Regions from separate parts of the Thermoanaerobacter ethanolicus JW 200 genome, predicted to be linked through region 2. Evidence: riboswitches for the same ligand, from Rfam matches in the RefSeq annotation. Region 2 holds a riboswitch; the other holds the start of a gene.
What was found. Region 2 has a riboswitch for S-adenosylmethionine ahead of EB239_RS10085 (methionine ABC transporter ATP-binding protein). Riboswitches for the same ligand answer to the same signal wherever they lie in the genome.
Positions count from the first base shown of each region.

Region 1: linked by a shared signal. The riboswitch ahead of metK (methionine adenosyltransferase) and the one ahead of EB239_RS10085 (methionine ABC transporter ATP-binding protein) in region 2 are both predicted to bind S-adenosylmethionine.

Region 1 is NZ_CP033580.1:1,019,790-1,027,521, forward strand. Features, by position in the region: gene EB239_RS05025 (transposase) at 1-1,067, opposite strand, end outside; tRNA gene EB239_RS05030 (tRNA-Tyr) at 1,247-1,332, shown strand; gene EB239_RS05035 (rubrerythrin family protein) at 1,470-1,973, shown strand; SAM riboswitch class I at 2,087-2,191, shown strand; gene metK (methionine adenosyltransferase) at 2,250-3,437, shown strand; gene recD2 (SF1B family DNA helicase RecD2) at 3,637-5,844, shown strand; gene EB239_RS05050 (ComF family protein) at 5,955-6,644, shown strand; gene EB239_RS05055 (TIGR03826 family flagellar region protein) at 6,682-7,098, shown strand; gene EB239_RS05060 (flagellar biosynthesis anti-sigma factor FlgM) at 7,160-7,435, shown strand; gene EB239_RS05065 (flagellar protein FlgN) at 7,452-7,732, shown strand, end outside.
Region 2 is NZ_CP033580.1:1,998,005-2,005,736, reverse strand. Features, by position in the region: rRNA gene EB239_RS10120 (23S ribosomal RNA) at 1-1,029, shown strand, start outside; rRNA gene rrf (5S ribosomal RNA) at 1,062-1,170, shown strand; gene EB239_RS10110 (aspartate/glutamate racemase family protein) at 1,276-1,926, opposite strand; gene EB239_RS10105 (MetQ/NlpA family ABC transporter substrate-binding protein) at 1,943-2,767, opposite strand; gene EB239_RS10095 (IS110 family RNA-guided transposase) at 3,271-4,509, shown strand; gene EB239_RS10090 (methionine ABC transporter permease) at 4,668-5,321, opposite strand; gene EB239_RS10085 (methionine ABC transporter ATP-binding protein) at 5,314-6,348, opposite strand; SAM riboswitch class I at 6,419-6,541, opposite strand; gene EB239_RS10080 (GNAT family N-acetyltransferase) at 6,826-7,395, shown strand; gene thpR (RNA 2',3'-cyclic phosphodiesterase) at 7,411-7,732, shown strand, end outside.

The DNA of each region.
Region 1 (7,732 bases), 980 kb from region 2:
TTAAAATATAGGGAGTCTCTATTAATAGAGGACCTATAATCAGAAGATATAATAGCATACTTAGTACAGCCTCTATGCTTTTTGCCATTAAAATATTTAGGATGATTTATAGGGCAGGCAGAATCATCCTTAGAATTACAGAACTTGCAAACAAATTTTTGCTTAATAAAACCATCAAAATATTGCTTGCCATCTTTAAGCATTTTAATACCCGCTTCACAGACCATATAACCATCATCAGTCAGAGGGGGATTTTTAGAATTACGCTTGTTAAGAGGAATAAAGCAATGACCGTGGAGAATATTTCTAACATAATTATAAAGTTTCTTAACATCATAGCCTTTATCAGCAATAAAATTAACATACTTAAGGTTAAACCACTTATTAGTCTTCTCAAGCAAAGATAAAGCGGCTTCAAAATCAGGGGCATCAGCGGGGGTAGTAGTTTCAGCGATGGGTAAACCAGAGATAGCATCAACAATAATGTGATTTTTATAGCCCCAATAAAACTTATAGCGTTTATTAGAAGAATCGTTAGAAGCAGAATAAACGCCTAATTTACAATCCTTATCTGACTTAGGCTGATTATCTTTAGAGAATTTATTTTTAGAAAAAGACTTAGGGTTATTTAACTTAGTGTTAGCTTTAATAGGGGTAGAATCCATGGAAATAAACTCACCGGAGATAATACCCATATTTTTGAGGATATTGACCTGATTTTGAAAAATAGAGGTCAAATAATCATGAGAGAAGTCATTAATAAAACGGCGAAAAGTCCAATAAGAAGGAAGAGGTTTAGAAATGTCGAAGCCACAAAGATGAGCAATGATAAGATTATTGCGGAGATAATCTAAAAGGTCAGAAATTGTGCCGAATCTTTCAGCTTTCATGACAATAAAAGCTCTAAAAAGTGCATGATGAGAATAACCCTTACGGCCAGGATTAGAGGAAGGGAATTCAGGTATTGAAGACAGGTCAAGATTTTCAAACATAGAAGAATAGAAATCAATTTTAGACTGAGAGGTAAAGAGTTCAGGTATATTTAAAAGCAATTGAAGCTGGTACATGTAGGATTTCCTCCTTCTTAAAAAATTTTTTATAGTGTATATATAATAATTCGACAAATGGGAGGGGAAATCCTACATAAAAGATAAAAAATTCAAGAGTGATAGGAAAAAAGTATGTCTGTAGAATGGCTTAAATTAAGGCTTCTGAATTTTGCACAAGTCTAAAAATTAAATATTGTGGAGGGATACCCAAGTGGCCAAAGGGGGCAGACTGTAAATCTGTTGGCTGTCGCCTTCGATGGTTCGAATCCATCTCCCTCCACCATTGAAAAAAAGACCGTGAGGTCTTTTTTTATTTTTCTCCTTCAAATATCTTGACATGGTAAAAAAGTGTAGTATAATATTATTTGAAAGAGAAAATAATTATTTATTAATAAAAATTTGATTAAGGAGGAATCTTTTATGAGAGAAATGACGAGACACAATCTTAGTGAAGCCTATGCAGGAGAGAGCCAAGCTCACATGAGATATCAAATTTTTGCTGATGTAGCTGAAAAAGAAGGCAAACCTAATATTGCAAGACTTTTCAGGGCTATTTCCTATGCTGAATTGGTACATGCCACAAATCATTATAAAACTCTTGGAGAAGTTGGAAATACAGTAGAAAATCTTGAAAAAGCTATAGAAGGGGAAACCTTTGAAGTAGAAGAGATGTATCCTGCTTATAATGCTGTTGCAGAACTTCAAGAGGAATCTGGAGCTAAAAAAAGCATACATTATGCTATTGAGGCTGAAAAAATACATGCAAAATTGTACACTGAAGCAAAAGAAGCAGCATTAAAAGGAGAAGATATAAAGATATCAAAAGTTTACATATGTCCTGTTTGCGGATATACCTCTGTTGATGTATTGCCAGAAAAATGTCCTGTATGTGGAGTTCCTGGAGAAAAATTTGTAGCATTTTAAATATAATTTTTTAAAGAAAAGAGCATGTTTTGGCATGCTCTTTTTTGATGCAAAAATATTTGACATAGTAGATAAAGTGTGCTATAGTAAACATCAGAAAATTTAATAACATGCTCTTATCAAGAGAGGTGGAGGGAAAGAGCCCGATGAAACCCAGCAACCTGTCCTATAGGACAAGGTGCTAATTCTCTCAGAAGCATGCTTCTGAAAGATGAGGGTATGGGCCTCTTCTTTTGGAAGGGGTTTTATTTTGTTTTTAAGGAGGAATAGAAAAAAATGCGTAGACTGTTTACATCTGAATCAGTCACAGAGGGGCATCCTGATAAAATTTGTGATCAGATTTCTGACGCAATATTAGATGAAATTTTGAAAAAAGATCCCTATGCCAGAGTTGCTTGTGAGACTGCTGTAACTACCGGTTTGGTTTTAGTAATGGGAGAAATTACTACTCAGTGCTATGTAGATATTCCAAAAGTTGTAAGGAAAGTAGTAGAAGAGATTGGCTATACTAGAGCAAAATTCGGTTTTGATGCTGATACTTGTGCGGTTATCACTTCTATTGATGAGCAATCACCGGATATTGCCCTCGGTGTGGACAAGGCATTAGAAGCTAAAAGAGGAGAACTTTCAGATTCGGAAATTGAGGCTATTGGCGCTGGAGACCAGGGTTTAATGTTTGGTTTTGCTTGCGATGAAACAGAAGAATTAATGCCTATGCCTATAATGCTAGCTCACAAGCTTGCAAGAAGACTTGCGGAAGTTAGAAAGAACGGGACATTAAGCTATTTAAGACCAGATGGTAAAACACAAGTAACAGTAGAGTATGAAGATGATAAGCCTGTGAGGGTAGATTCTGTTGTAGTATCAGCTCAACATGCACCTGAGATTGACCATGATACTATTGAAAGAGATATTATTGAACATGTAATAAAACCCATAATTCCCGAAAATATGATAGATGATAAGACTAAAATTTTTGTAAATCCCACAGGAAGGTTTGTAATTGGTGGACCTCAAGGTGATAGCGGACTTACAGGAAGAAAAATTATTGTAGACACATATGGCGGATATGCAAGGCACGGGGGCGGGGCTTTTTCAGGCAAAGACCCTACAAAAGTTGATAGATCCGCAAGTTATGCTGCAAGGTATGTAGCAAAGAATATTGTGGCAGCAGGACTTGCTAAGAAGTGTGAAGTGCAATTGGCTTATGCGATAGGTGTTGCTACCCCTCTTGAAATAGGTATTGATACTTTTGGCACAGGTAAAATATCAGATGAAAAGATTTCGGAAATTGTAAAACAAGTTTTTGATTTAAGACCTGCAGCTATAATTAGGGATTTAGATTTGAGAAGACCTATTTATAGACAAGTTGCAGCTTATGGCCACTTTGGAAGACACGACTTAGACCTCCCATGGGAGAAAACAGACAAAGTAGATATATTAAAAAAGTTGGCAGGAATATAAATTTGAAAGCCCGGGTAAACCCGGGCTTCTGGCATTTTTTATATATCTTTTTTAAATGCCATAGAATTTATGTTTTGTAAACGCTTCGCTACCTTAATTATACCACAAAAATTGAAAAAAAGAAATGAATTGGCTTTAATTTGCTTTAAATATAAGGTAAAATTAAATAAAGAAAAGAATTAAAACAGGAGAATCGGCTATGATTGACATAGAAGGTGTAGTTGAAGAAATAATTTTTAGAAATGAACAAAATGGTTATACAGTTTTAGAATTAAGTACCCAAGGTTTAGCAGTTACTGCTGTAGGTTATATGCCTTATGTAAACATTGGGGAAAGAATTAAAATTGAAGGTGAATGGGTAGAACATCCTGATTACGGAGAGCAAATTAGGGTTTTAAATTATGAAACCTTGGCTCCCACCACCTTAGAAGGAATAGAAAAGTTTTTATCTTCTGGCTTAATTCCTGGAATAGGTCCTGTTACAGCAAGAAAAATTGTAAAAAAGTTTGGCGTTGATTCTTTGAATATAATTGAAACTGCACCAGAAAGATTAAAAGAAATAAAAGGTCTAAGCGATGAGAAGATAAAAAGAATTTGTGAAGCTTATGAAATGCAAAAGGGCATAAAAGAAGTGATGGTGTTTTTGCAGGGGTACGGCATTTCTACTGCAATGGCTATAAAGATTTATAAAGAATACGGAAACAACGCGATTGAAATTATTAAGCAAAACCCTTACAGATTGGCTGACGATATATTTGGAATAGGATTTAAAACTGCAGACAAAATAGCAGAGAACCTAGGAGTTGACCCTCATTCTCTATATCGCATATCTTCTGGTACTCGATATGTTTTGATGCAGTATGCGGCAAATGGTCACACCTATGTGCCGAAAGAATTGTTAAAAAAAGAAGCAGCAAGTTTGTTAGAAGTAAGCGAAGAAGAAGTAGAAGATTCTTTTGTGCTTTTAGTACAAAATGAAAAAATACATATTGAAACTTTTGAAGATAATACTGTAGGAATCTACTATATACCTTATTATATAGCTGAATTACACACAGCAGAGAGATTGTTTAACATGACACTAATGGAAAATGAAGATTTAGGTTTAGATGTCCAAAAAGAAATTAGAAATTTTGAAAAAGAAACAGGTATTTTGTTGGCAGAAAATCAAAAATTGGCTGTAGAAGAAGCTGTTAAAAATTCTGTTGTTGTCATAACGGGAGGTCCAGGCACAGGAAAGACTACGATAATAAATTGTATAATACGTATTTTTGAAAAAGCTGGTAAAAAAGTGGCTCTTGCAGCCCCAACAGGAAGAGCCGCAAAAAGGATAACAGAAGCTACTGGAAAAGAGGCAAAAACTATTCATAGGCTTTTAGAGTATACTTATTCGGAGGAAGAAGGGAAGGGATTTAACAAAAATGAAAAAGACCCATTAAAATACGACGTTATAATAGTTGACGAAGCTTCAATGGTAGATATATTGCTTATGAATGCTCTATTAAAAGCTATACCTATAGGAGCAAAGCTGATTTTAGTAGGGGATGCTGACCAACTTCCATCTGTTGGAGCGGGAAATGTCCTAAGAGATATAATAGACAGTGGCATAGTAAAAGTGATACGGTTAAAAGAAATTTTTAGACAGCAAAAGCAAAGCTTGATAGTGGTAAATGCTCACAAGATAAATAATGGAGAATATCCCACCTATAACGATAAAAATAGTGATTTCTTTTTTATAAATGCCAACACACAAGAGGATATATTAAAAACCATATTGGAACTTGTGACAAACAGACTTCCTAAAGCTTATGGATTTCATCCTATTAATGATATTCAAGTACTCACCCCTATGAGAAAGGGGATAATTGGTGTTCACAATTTAAATTTAGAACTGCAAAAAACATTAAATCCCCACGACAAAACTAAAGCCGAAAAAATAATGAAGGAGTTTGTCTTCAGGGTAGGGGATAAAGTGATGCAAATAAAAAATAATTACAAGATAAAATGGAAAAAAGGCGAGGAAGAAGGAGAAGGAGTGTTTAATGGAGATATAGGAATAATCCAATCAATAGACGAAGAATTACAGGAATTGACTGTATATTTTGACGATGAAAAATTTGTCACTTATGACTTTTCTGATTTGGATGAACTAAATTTGTCTTATGCTATAACAGTGCACAAAAGCCAAGGCAGTGAATTTCCTGTTGTCATAATGCCAATTACTTATGGGCCTCCTATGCTACTTACAAGAAACCTTTTGTACACTGCCGTTACAAGGGCAAAGAAATTGGTTATTTTGGTGGGTCAAGAGAAATATTTGAAATTTATGATTGACAACAATAGAATCTCAAAAAGATATTCAGGGCTTCTTTCAAGGCTTAAAAAAGCACTTTTGTATGTAAATTAAATTTTGCATTAAATAAAAGGGAATTTAGTGTAAAATGATAATTTTCAATTAATTTTAACAGAAGAGTGCCGATATAGATTATAAGAAAAAATATTGTAAGGGGTAAAAAGATGATTTTTTTAGACCTTTTATTTCCACCAAAAACAACCTGTATTATTTGTAAAACTGCTATAAAAACAGGATATTTATGCGACAAATGCAAAAGCACATTAAAATTTATTGAGGGTAATAGGTGTAATATTTGTGGTAAACCAATAGACTATGAAGGAACATGTCTTGATTGCTTAGAGCATGGCCATGAATTTAAACAAAATATAAGTCCTTTTGAATACGATGGTGTTGTAAAAGACTTAATAGGGCGGTTCAAATATTTCAAAGAAAGAGAATTGGCACCTTTTTTTGCAGACTATATGGCTGATGCAGTTAAAAAAATGGACTGGCCTATCGATGTCATAGTACCTGTTCCTCTTCACAAAATTAGACTTGACGAAAGAGGTTACAATCAGTCAGAACTTTTGGCTAGAGAACTTTCTTATCGATTGAATATTTTTATGTCTAAAGCTTTAAGAAGAGTGAGAAATACAATAACACAGACTGCTTTGCACAAAGAAGAGAGGATAGAAAACGTAAAGGGTGCTTTTAAAGTGACTTACAAAGATACTATTGTTGGGAAAAATGCGCTACTGGTAGACGACGTGTTGACAACAGGTGCTACTTTGGACGAGTGTGCCAAAGTCTTAAAAGAAAATGGGGCAAAAGATGTATATGTGGTTACTATAGCAACTGGCAAAAATATGTGATGGGGAGTTTGAAGTATCAAAAAGGGGATGAAAGGAAATGGAAATAAGAAATTGTAAAAGGTGCGGAAGGCTTTACACGTATACAGGAATTGATTTATGTCCAGAATGTTATAGACAGGATGAAGAAGATTTTATGAAAGTGCGGGATTATTTAGATGCTCACCCTTCAGCTACCATGCTGGAAATATCTCAAAATACACAGGTTTCTACAAAGAAAATAATGGATTTTTTAAAGGAAGGCAGGCTTATTTTAACCTCTAATAACGTCAATATAGGTCTTAGGTGCGAAAAATGTGGTAAACCAATACTTACAGGGAGGTTTTGTGAGGAGTGCAAGACCAAATTAGCTAAGGAATTAATGAAAGGCTATTCGATTCAATCCGATGACAAAGAAGAAGAAAAACAAACAGGAGAAAGGCTGTACGTTTATGAAAACCAAAAAAAGAAAAAATGATTTTTATATTAAACTTTTAAATTATTAAGTCGATATTAGTTGTAGTACGGGGGTGTTAAAAATGAAAATTTATAACAACAATATTGAAAAAATAATGTCAATTTATCGAGTAGATCCGGTAGAAAAGGTTACCAGCAAGAAAGCGGAGATAAAAGATAAAGTTGAGATATCAGAAGAAGCAATTAAACTTGCACAAAGTTCAAATGAATTTGAAAAGATTAAGGATCAAAAGATTGAAAACATAAAGTCAATGCTTAATGCAGGAACTTACAATGTAAAAGCTGAAGATGTAGCGGATGCTATTCTTAAGGGAATATTGTTGAATAAAAAAATTTAAAAAGGGTGTGCTGGCAATGGCCAATAGCCAAAAGCTTGTAGATGTATTAAGGGGAGAAACAGAAATTTACAAAGTTTTATTAGACTTAGCGATAAAAAAAACTGATATTATAATTGCAGGGAAAGTAAAAGAATTAGATGAAATAGTTCAAATAGAGAAGCAACTTATAAAAAAACTTATGGAATTAGAAGAACAAAGAGAGGATATATTGGAGAAGATTGATATAGAAGGCAAAATGACAATAACCGACTTGATAGAATCCATTTCTTCAGAAGAAGCAGAAAACCTTAAAGATAT
Region 2 (7,732 bases):
GGATACCACCCTGGGATTACCGGAATTCTAACCTATAGCCGTGGAACCGGCGTAGGGACAATGGCAGGTGGGCAGTTTGACTGGGGCGGTCGCCTCCTAAAGGGTAACGGAGGCGCCCAAAGGTTACCTCAGCGCGGACGGGAATCGCGCGAGAGAGTGCAAAGGCAGAAGGTAGCCTGACTGCGAGAGAGACATCTCGAGCAGGGACGAAAGTCGGGCTTAGTGATCCGGCGGCAGTGAGTGGGAACGCCGTCGCTCAACGGATAAAAGCTACCCCGGGGATAACAGGCTGATCTCCCCCAAGAGTCCACATCGACGGGGAGGTTTGGCACCTCGATGTCGGCTCATCGCATCCTGGGGCTGAAGTAGGTCCCAAGGGTTGGGCTGTTCGCCCATTAAAGCGGTACGCGAGCTGGGTTCAGAACGTCGTGAGACAGTTCGGTCCCTATCCGTCGCGGGCGAAGGAAACTTGAGAGGCACTGCCCCTAGTACGAGAGGACCGGGGTGGACGAACCGATGGTGTACCAGTTGCACCGCCAGGTGCACAGCTGGGTAGCCAAGTTCGGAGGGGATAAACGCTGAAAGCATCTAAGCGTGAAGCCCGCCTCAAGATTAGGTTTCCCACCCGGCACTCAACTATACTTACTGGAGGAAGGCAAGATGTATTATGTGTATGTCCTGACAAATGAAAAAGGAAAGATATATATAGGCTATACGTCTAATATAAAGGAAAGGTATTTAGCGCATCAACGAAAAGAAGTAAAGAGTACAAGAGAAGGAAAATGGAGATTAGTATACTATGAAGCATATAGAGATAAAAAAGATGCGTTAATAAGGGAGAAACATTTAAAAAAGTCAGGACAAGGGCGTAGATGGCTAAAAGAGAGGATAAAGAATAGTCTTTCCACTAGTGAGTAGAGTTGAGTGCCGGGGTAAGACACCTCGAAGACCACGAGGTAGATAGGCCGGGGGTGTAAGAGTGGAAACACTCTTAGCTGACCGGTACTAATCAGTCGAGGACTTGACCGAGAAGGCTTTGTGCAGTTTTGAGGGTCTAGATTTCCGGTGGCGATAGCGGAGGGGAAACACCCGTTCCCATTCCGAACACGGAAGTTAAGCCCTCCAGCGCCGATGGTACTGCTTTCGCGGGAGAGTAGGTCGCTGCCGGTAAAATTTTATACATATTTAAAAGAGGTAGTCTGTTTTTAAAATGGACTACCTCTTTTCTAGTTTTTGTTTTCTATGTGGTGGAATTAGTAACTGCAATTAGTTTAACTAAAGGAGTTCAAGTAGCATTTCTTCTGCAGGGTCAATAATATGCATATTTAATTTTTCTGCAAGCTTTTCTTTCAAATAAGGTAAGTGGGTGCAACCTAGTACTATACCATCTGCATTAAAATTTTTAGGTACTAAATCAGCGAGACTAAATTTCTCGATGATAACTTCTGGAATTTCAAAATTTTCAATTGCCCTTATTATAGGAAGCATAGTTATTCCGATAATTTGAACTAACGGGTTATTTTCATAAAATATCTTTTCTATGGCCTCTAAGGATTGACTATTAGCAGCCCAAATTACCAGCCGATTGTACTTTGAAGCTACACTATGGTATACTTGAAGAGGTGTTACAATATTAGTATCTGGGTATTTTTGTTTTACGAGTTCAAGGTCTATTGCAGCTGAAAGAGAATTGCAGTAAATCATTATCTTCTTTATGTTTTCTTTTTTAAAATCCCCGATGATAGAGATTACTTTTTGTGTGAGGACATCAGGTTTTAAAAATTGGAGGATGTTTTGTTCATCCGGGGTTGAAGCCGTGGAAATTCCCAATGCTTCAATCCCGTTTTTTTTCACAAAATCAACTCCCATTTGAGTATCTACTGGAGTACCAGCGATAACCCCAATAATTTTATGAGATTGTGACAATAAGATCGCCTCCTGTTTAGAAAGCAGGTACTACGGCACCTTTATAATTGTCCTCGATAAATTTTTTAACTTCTGGAGAATTTAAGGCTTCGGCTAACTTCTTAAGTTCAGGCCTTGATTCATCACCTTTGCGAACTACCAGTACATTGACATAAGGGGAATTTGCTGATTCGATAAAGAGAGCATCCTTAGTGGGTACAAGTCCAGCTTCCAACGCATAGTTGGTATTTATTACTGCTGCATCTACATCTGATAATACTCTTGGCAGAGTAGCTGCTTCCAACTCGGAAATCTTAATTTTTTTAGGATTTTCGACAATGTCATTTACTGTTGCTTTAATACCTGCATCTGGTTTTAATTTTATTATTCCAGCTGATTGCAGCAGTAGCAAAGCTCTTCCGCCATTGGTAGCATCATTTGGTATGGCAATAGTAGCACCTTCTTTTAATTCACTGAGATTTTTAATTTTTTGTGAGTATATTCCCATAGGTTCGATATGAACTTTAGCAATGTATGTTAAATTGAGATTATGTTCCTTTGAAAAGTCTTCAAGATAAGGAATATGCTGAAAGTAATTAGCATCTAATTCTTTTTCAGCAAGTTTTAGATTAGGTTGCACATAATCTGTAAACTCTACAATTTCTAAATTAATTCCCTCTTTCGCAAGTATAGGTTTTACGACGTTTAAAATTTGGGCGTGGGGCACTGGAGTAGCTCCTACTTTGATGGTTATCTTTGATGTGTCCTGTGTTTGGGATTGGGATGTTTGTTTTGCTCCACATCCTGAGATAAAAAGTGTTATAAGACTAAATAGTAAAACTACGGTTAAAATTTTTTTCACTTTAATTTCCTCCTCGTATAATTAATTTTAAAGACAATAAATTTGTCTCACTTCTTAAAAATTTAATAAAGCGCATTCATAACTGGAAATCTTTAATATTCTCATCTTGTCTAAAATCTTATCTATTGCCATGAATCCGTAATATTGCGCAATATGCAGGATTCATGGCGCGGCCGTCTCATCTTTTTTCGGCCTTATTATTTACTTTTGAGATAACTTGTAGCATTATTATACTGTAAAGTTAATGTGGGACAGGCTTTCGTCCTCCATGCGGCTTGACCGCTCTTTAAAGTGTGGTCCCTACACCAGATTTGCCTTTTCTTACGCGAAATCTGCTTTGTCATATATAAGCCCCTGGCAGCAGAGGATTCAGGCTTATATATTAAGAGCTAATTGCGAGGTTGCTACATAATCTGGTTGCTAGGGTTATCTCAAATTAACTTTTACTTACTTTATCAATTTTGAAAGGAGGTGTAACAATCTTGAATAAGCTTTTTGTTGGTATGGATGTAAGCCTGAATGATGTCAAGGTTCATATTCTCGACCAGGAGGGTAATGATGCTTCCTCTCGTTTTTCTGTAGAAAATAACCCTCATGGTTGTGATGTTATAGTTTCCCGTATCTTGGAGTGTTGTAATAAATACAATATCCAAAAGGTCTTTATTGGTTTGGAATCTACTTCAGTCTATGGCTGGCACCTCCAGTATTATTTGGCTGATCATTCTGCTCTTAAGCCTTATCAACCTTCTATTACTACTTTTAATGCTAATATTATTAATGCTTTTAAAAAGTCTCTCGGCAATTTACCTAAAAATGACTGGATTGATGCCTTTGCTATTGCTGAAAAACTGAGATTCGGTAGACTCCCCAAATCTTGTTCTGTAGATTTTAGATATCTTGCTCTCCAGAGGCTTACTCGCCATCGCTTTCACATTGTTAATAGTATTGTTAGAGAAAAAAATTATTTCCTCAGCAATTTGTTCCTTAAGTTTAGCGGTTTGTGCCAAAATAAAGTCTTTAGTAATAATTTTGGAGCAACTGCTACTGAAATATTTAATGAGTTTTTCACCCTTGATGATATTGCGGCTCGACCGCTTGATGAGCTTGCCGGCTTTTTGGTTGACAAGAGTAAAGATCGCTTTGATGATCCAGAAGCTACAGCTAAATTGCTTCAAGAGGCTGTTCACAAGTCTTATAGAATTAATGCTACTGTAGATGATTCTTTAAACTTTGTTATCAAGTCTTGCTTTGATAATCTACAGTCCCTTGAAAAACAGAAGAAAGCTGTAGAAAAAGCCATTATTAATGAGGTAAAAGGATTTAACAATGAATTCCTTTGTCTTACATCAGTAAAAGGTATTGGCCCAACCATCGCAGCCGGCTTAATATCTGAGATAGGCGGAATTTCAAGGTTTGATAATGATAATGCCCTTGCAAAGTTTTCCGGCCTTTATTGGTCAGAGTACCAGTCTGCTGATTTTAAAGCGGAGGACACATATCTCAAGCGTACTGGTAATGAGTATCTCAGATATTATTTTATTCAAGCAGCTGACCAGCTCAGGAAGTATTTACCTGAGTTCTCACAATACTATGCCCGCAAATTTAAAGAAAGCAAAACTCACAAGCATAAACGTGCTCTTGTATTGACTGCACGTAAAACTGTAAGGTTAGTCTTCGCTCTGCTGCGCGAAGAAAAACTTTATAAATCCCCAATAATGAAAGGAGATGATTGTATAAGTTAACATATTATCCCATAACCATATTTTACATTAATTTCCATCAGCTTATTGCGTGATGGTTAGCTTTGCTATGCCCTTTTTTAGGTTATTTTATTAAATTTTTTTTTGAATTTTTTTTATCACCCTCTTGACATATTACCGAAATACTTTTTAAATATAATTTACCGGTTCCTTGACAGATGTTTTACTAATATATCTCCTAGAAATTGAATTAGTTGTACCATAGCTACCAAAATTGCTACGGTATAAAGCATAATGTCGAGCATAAATCGCTGATATCCATATCTTACTGCTAAATCTCCTAGCCCACCACCTCCTATAACACCTGCCATTGCAGAATATCCTACTAAATTTATAGTAGTTATAGTAACCCCTGCTGCTATGGAAGGTAGAGCCTCAGGGATTAACACCTTAGTTATAATTTGAAAAGGCGAAGCTCCCATAGACTGGGCTGCTTCAATGACACCGCGGTCTACCTCTCTCAATGCTGTTTCGGTAAGCCTTCCCATAAAAGGGATAGCTGCTACAGAAAGTGGAACAATAGCAGCAGTGGTTCCTATAGCTTTTCCTACAAGCAACCGGGTGAAAGGTATAAGTACAATTAAAAGTATTACAAAGGGTACAGAACGGAAAATATTTACAATAGTACCTAGTATTTTGTTTAAAGGTTCGTTATGCAGTATCTGATCTTTGTCAGTTACCATTAACAGCACACCAAGTGGTACACCAAAAATTGTTGCTATGAGCGTTGATACCACTACCATGTATATAGTTTGCCACGTTCCGACCAGCAATAAGTTTATAGTTTCAGACATTTTCAATCACCTCCACGTCGAGTCCCAAATCTTTTAGATATTTTAAAGCAGCGTCTGTTTCACCGTTTTTGCCTCTTAGCTCAACTATAAGAGTACCGTAGGGCATACCCTGGATGTGGTCAATGTTTCCATAGAGAATATTGGTGTCAACATCAAATTTTCTTATAATGCTTGATATGACAGGTTCTGTTGTAATTTCGCCGAAAAAGGCAATTTTAATAATTTTGCCTTCCAAGTGTTCGTGGGACAAGTTTTCAATCCTATCTTTTAATTCCTTAGGTATTTCTGATAAAGTTACAGATTTTAAAAAATTTCGTGCGGTTTCTGTTTGAGGTTTTTTAAATACTTCAATAAGAGGTCCCTGTTCTACCACACGACTTTTTTCAATAACTGCTACTTTATTGCAAATTTGTTTAATGACATTCATTTCATGAGTTATGAGAACTATGGTGATTCCCAGCTCCCTATTTATATCTTTTAAAAGATTTAAAATAGAAAGAGTTGTTTCTGGATCCAGCGCTGAAGTAGGTTCGTCACAAAGAAGAACTTTCGGATCATTAGCCAGGGCTCGTGCTATGCCTACCCGCTGTTTTTGACCGCCTGAAAGCTGAGAAGGATAGTTGTCGGCCTTGTCGGAAAGCCCCACGAGCTCTAAAAGATTTTCTACTTTTTTATCGATTGTCCTTTTGTCCAGCCCGGCAATCTCCAAAGGAAAAGCCACATTGCCTCTGACAGTTCTGGATGATAACAGATTAAAATGCTGGAATATCATGCCTATTTTTTTTCGCATTTCTTTTAATTCAGAGGGAGAAAGCCGAGTCATTTCAACACCATCTATCTCAATTGAACCGGAAGTTGGCTTTTCGAGCATATTTATGCAGCGCAGGAGAGTACTCTTTCCAGCACCGCTCAGACCTATAATTCCAAAAATATCGCCTTTTTCTATGTTGAGGTTGACGTCTTCCAAAGCCCTAACATTTCCTGAAGCTGAATGATAAACTTTTGTAAGATTTCTAATATAGATCAAAGAAAAGCCTCCTTTCCCAAAATAAAAATAAAAAATCCTCTTCTGACAGTACGAAGAGGTTTTTTAAATCCTCTTATCTGCCAGAACTCAACGTTCTGCAGGAATTAGCACCGTGCAGCCGCATGTTTAAAACTTTCGGCCACCGGTTGCCGGGTTTCATCGGGCCAGTCCCTCCACCTGCTCTCGATAAGAGTTTTTATTTTATTATTCACTTCAGCAATTTAATTAGATAATAACATCAACATAAACTTTTGTCAATAGGTTAAAAAGCAATTTGTCAATAGCCAGCGAAAATGTCATTGTTATCGCAATAATTAATCCAAAAGTGTCTACAATAATATACTAACACCAGTTATGCAAGCCTATGAAATGTTAAATAAACTTAGTGAAAAGCACACTGAACTTTTTAAAAAGGATCACTTTTCTTCTGATTTTTGTGCTATAATAAATTAAAAATTTCTTTGGAGGGTTTTGGTCATGTTAAAAAGTAATAGAATTGAACTTGTTCCATTTGAGAGCAAATATTTTGAAAAATTTGTAGAGTTTCGGAATAGTGATGATAGTAGAAATTTAACGATGCCGGGTATACCATATCCTGTTACAGTAGAAACTGTTGCAGAAAGGTGGAAAACAAAAAAAGATCCAAAAGAAAATGGAGAATTCGCTATAATACTTAGGAGCACAGGTGAATATATAGGAAATGTTTCATATAATAATGTCGACTGGAAAAATAGAAACTGTGAGATTGCAATAATGATTGGGGAAGAAAAACACAGAAATAAAGGCTATGGTACGGAAGCTTTAAATTTACTACTGGATTTTATTTTTAATGAATTAAATTTACATCGAGTAGAGTTAAGGGTTTATGATTTTAATGAAAGGGCAATAAAGAGTTATGAAAAATGTGGTTTTAAAAAAGAAGGGCTATTGAGAGAAGTAGTATATAAGCACGGTAAGTACATAAATGAATATGTAATGGGAATTTTAAAAGAGGAGTTTATTAATAGAAACAATTATTACCAGGAAAATAATAACAATAATAAGTGAACAAGGAGGATAATTATGAGAGCTTTTATTGGAATTGATATAGGCGAAAAAGCTATAGAGCAGATAGTGAGATTTCAGGAAACATTGAAAAATTATACTGTAAAAGGGAGATGGACTTATAAAGATAATTTCCACATCACATTAAAATTCTTAGGAGAAATAGAAGTAGAGGCTATTTCTAAAATAGAAGAAGCGGCAAAAGTTGCAGTAAAAGGCATCAGCCCTTTTTACATACGACTTTCAGAAGTAGGATTTTTTAAAGGTGATAAGGAGATGAGAGTTTTGTGGATAGGAACAGAAGAAAGTGAATTTCTAAATAAATTGCATCACAATATAG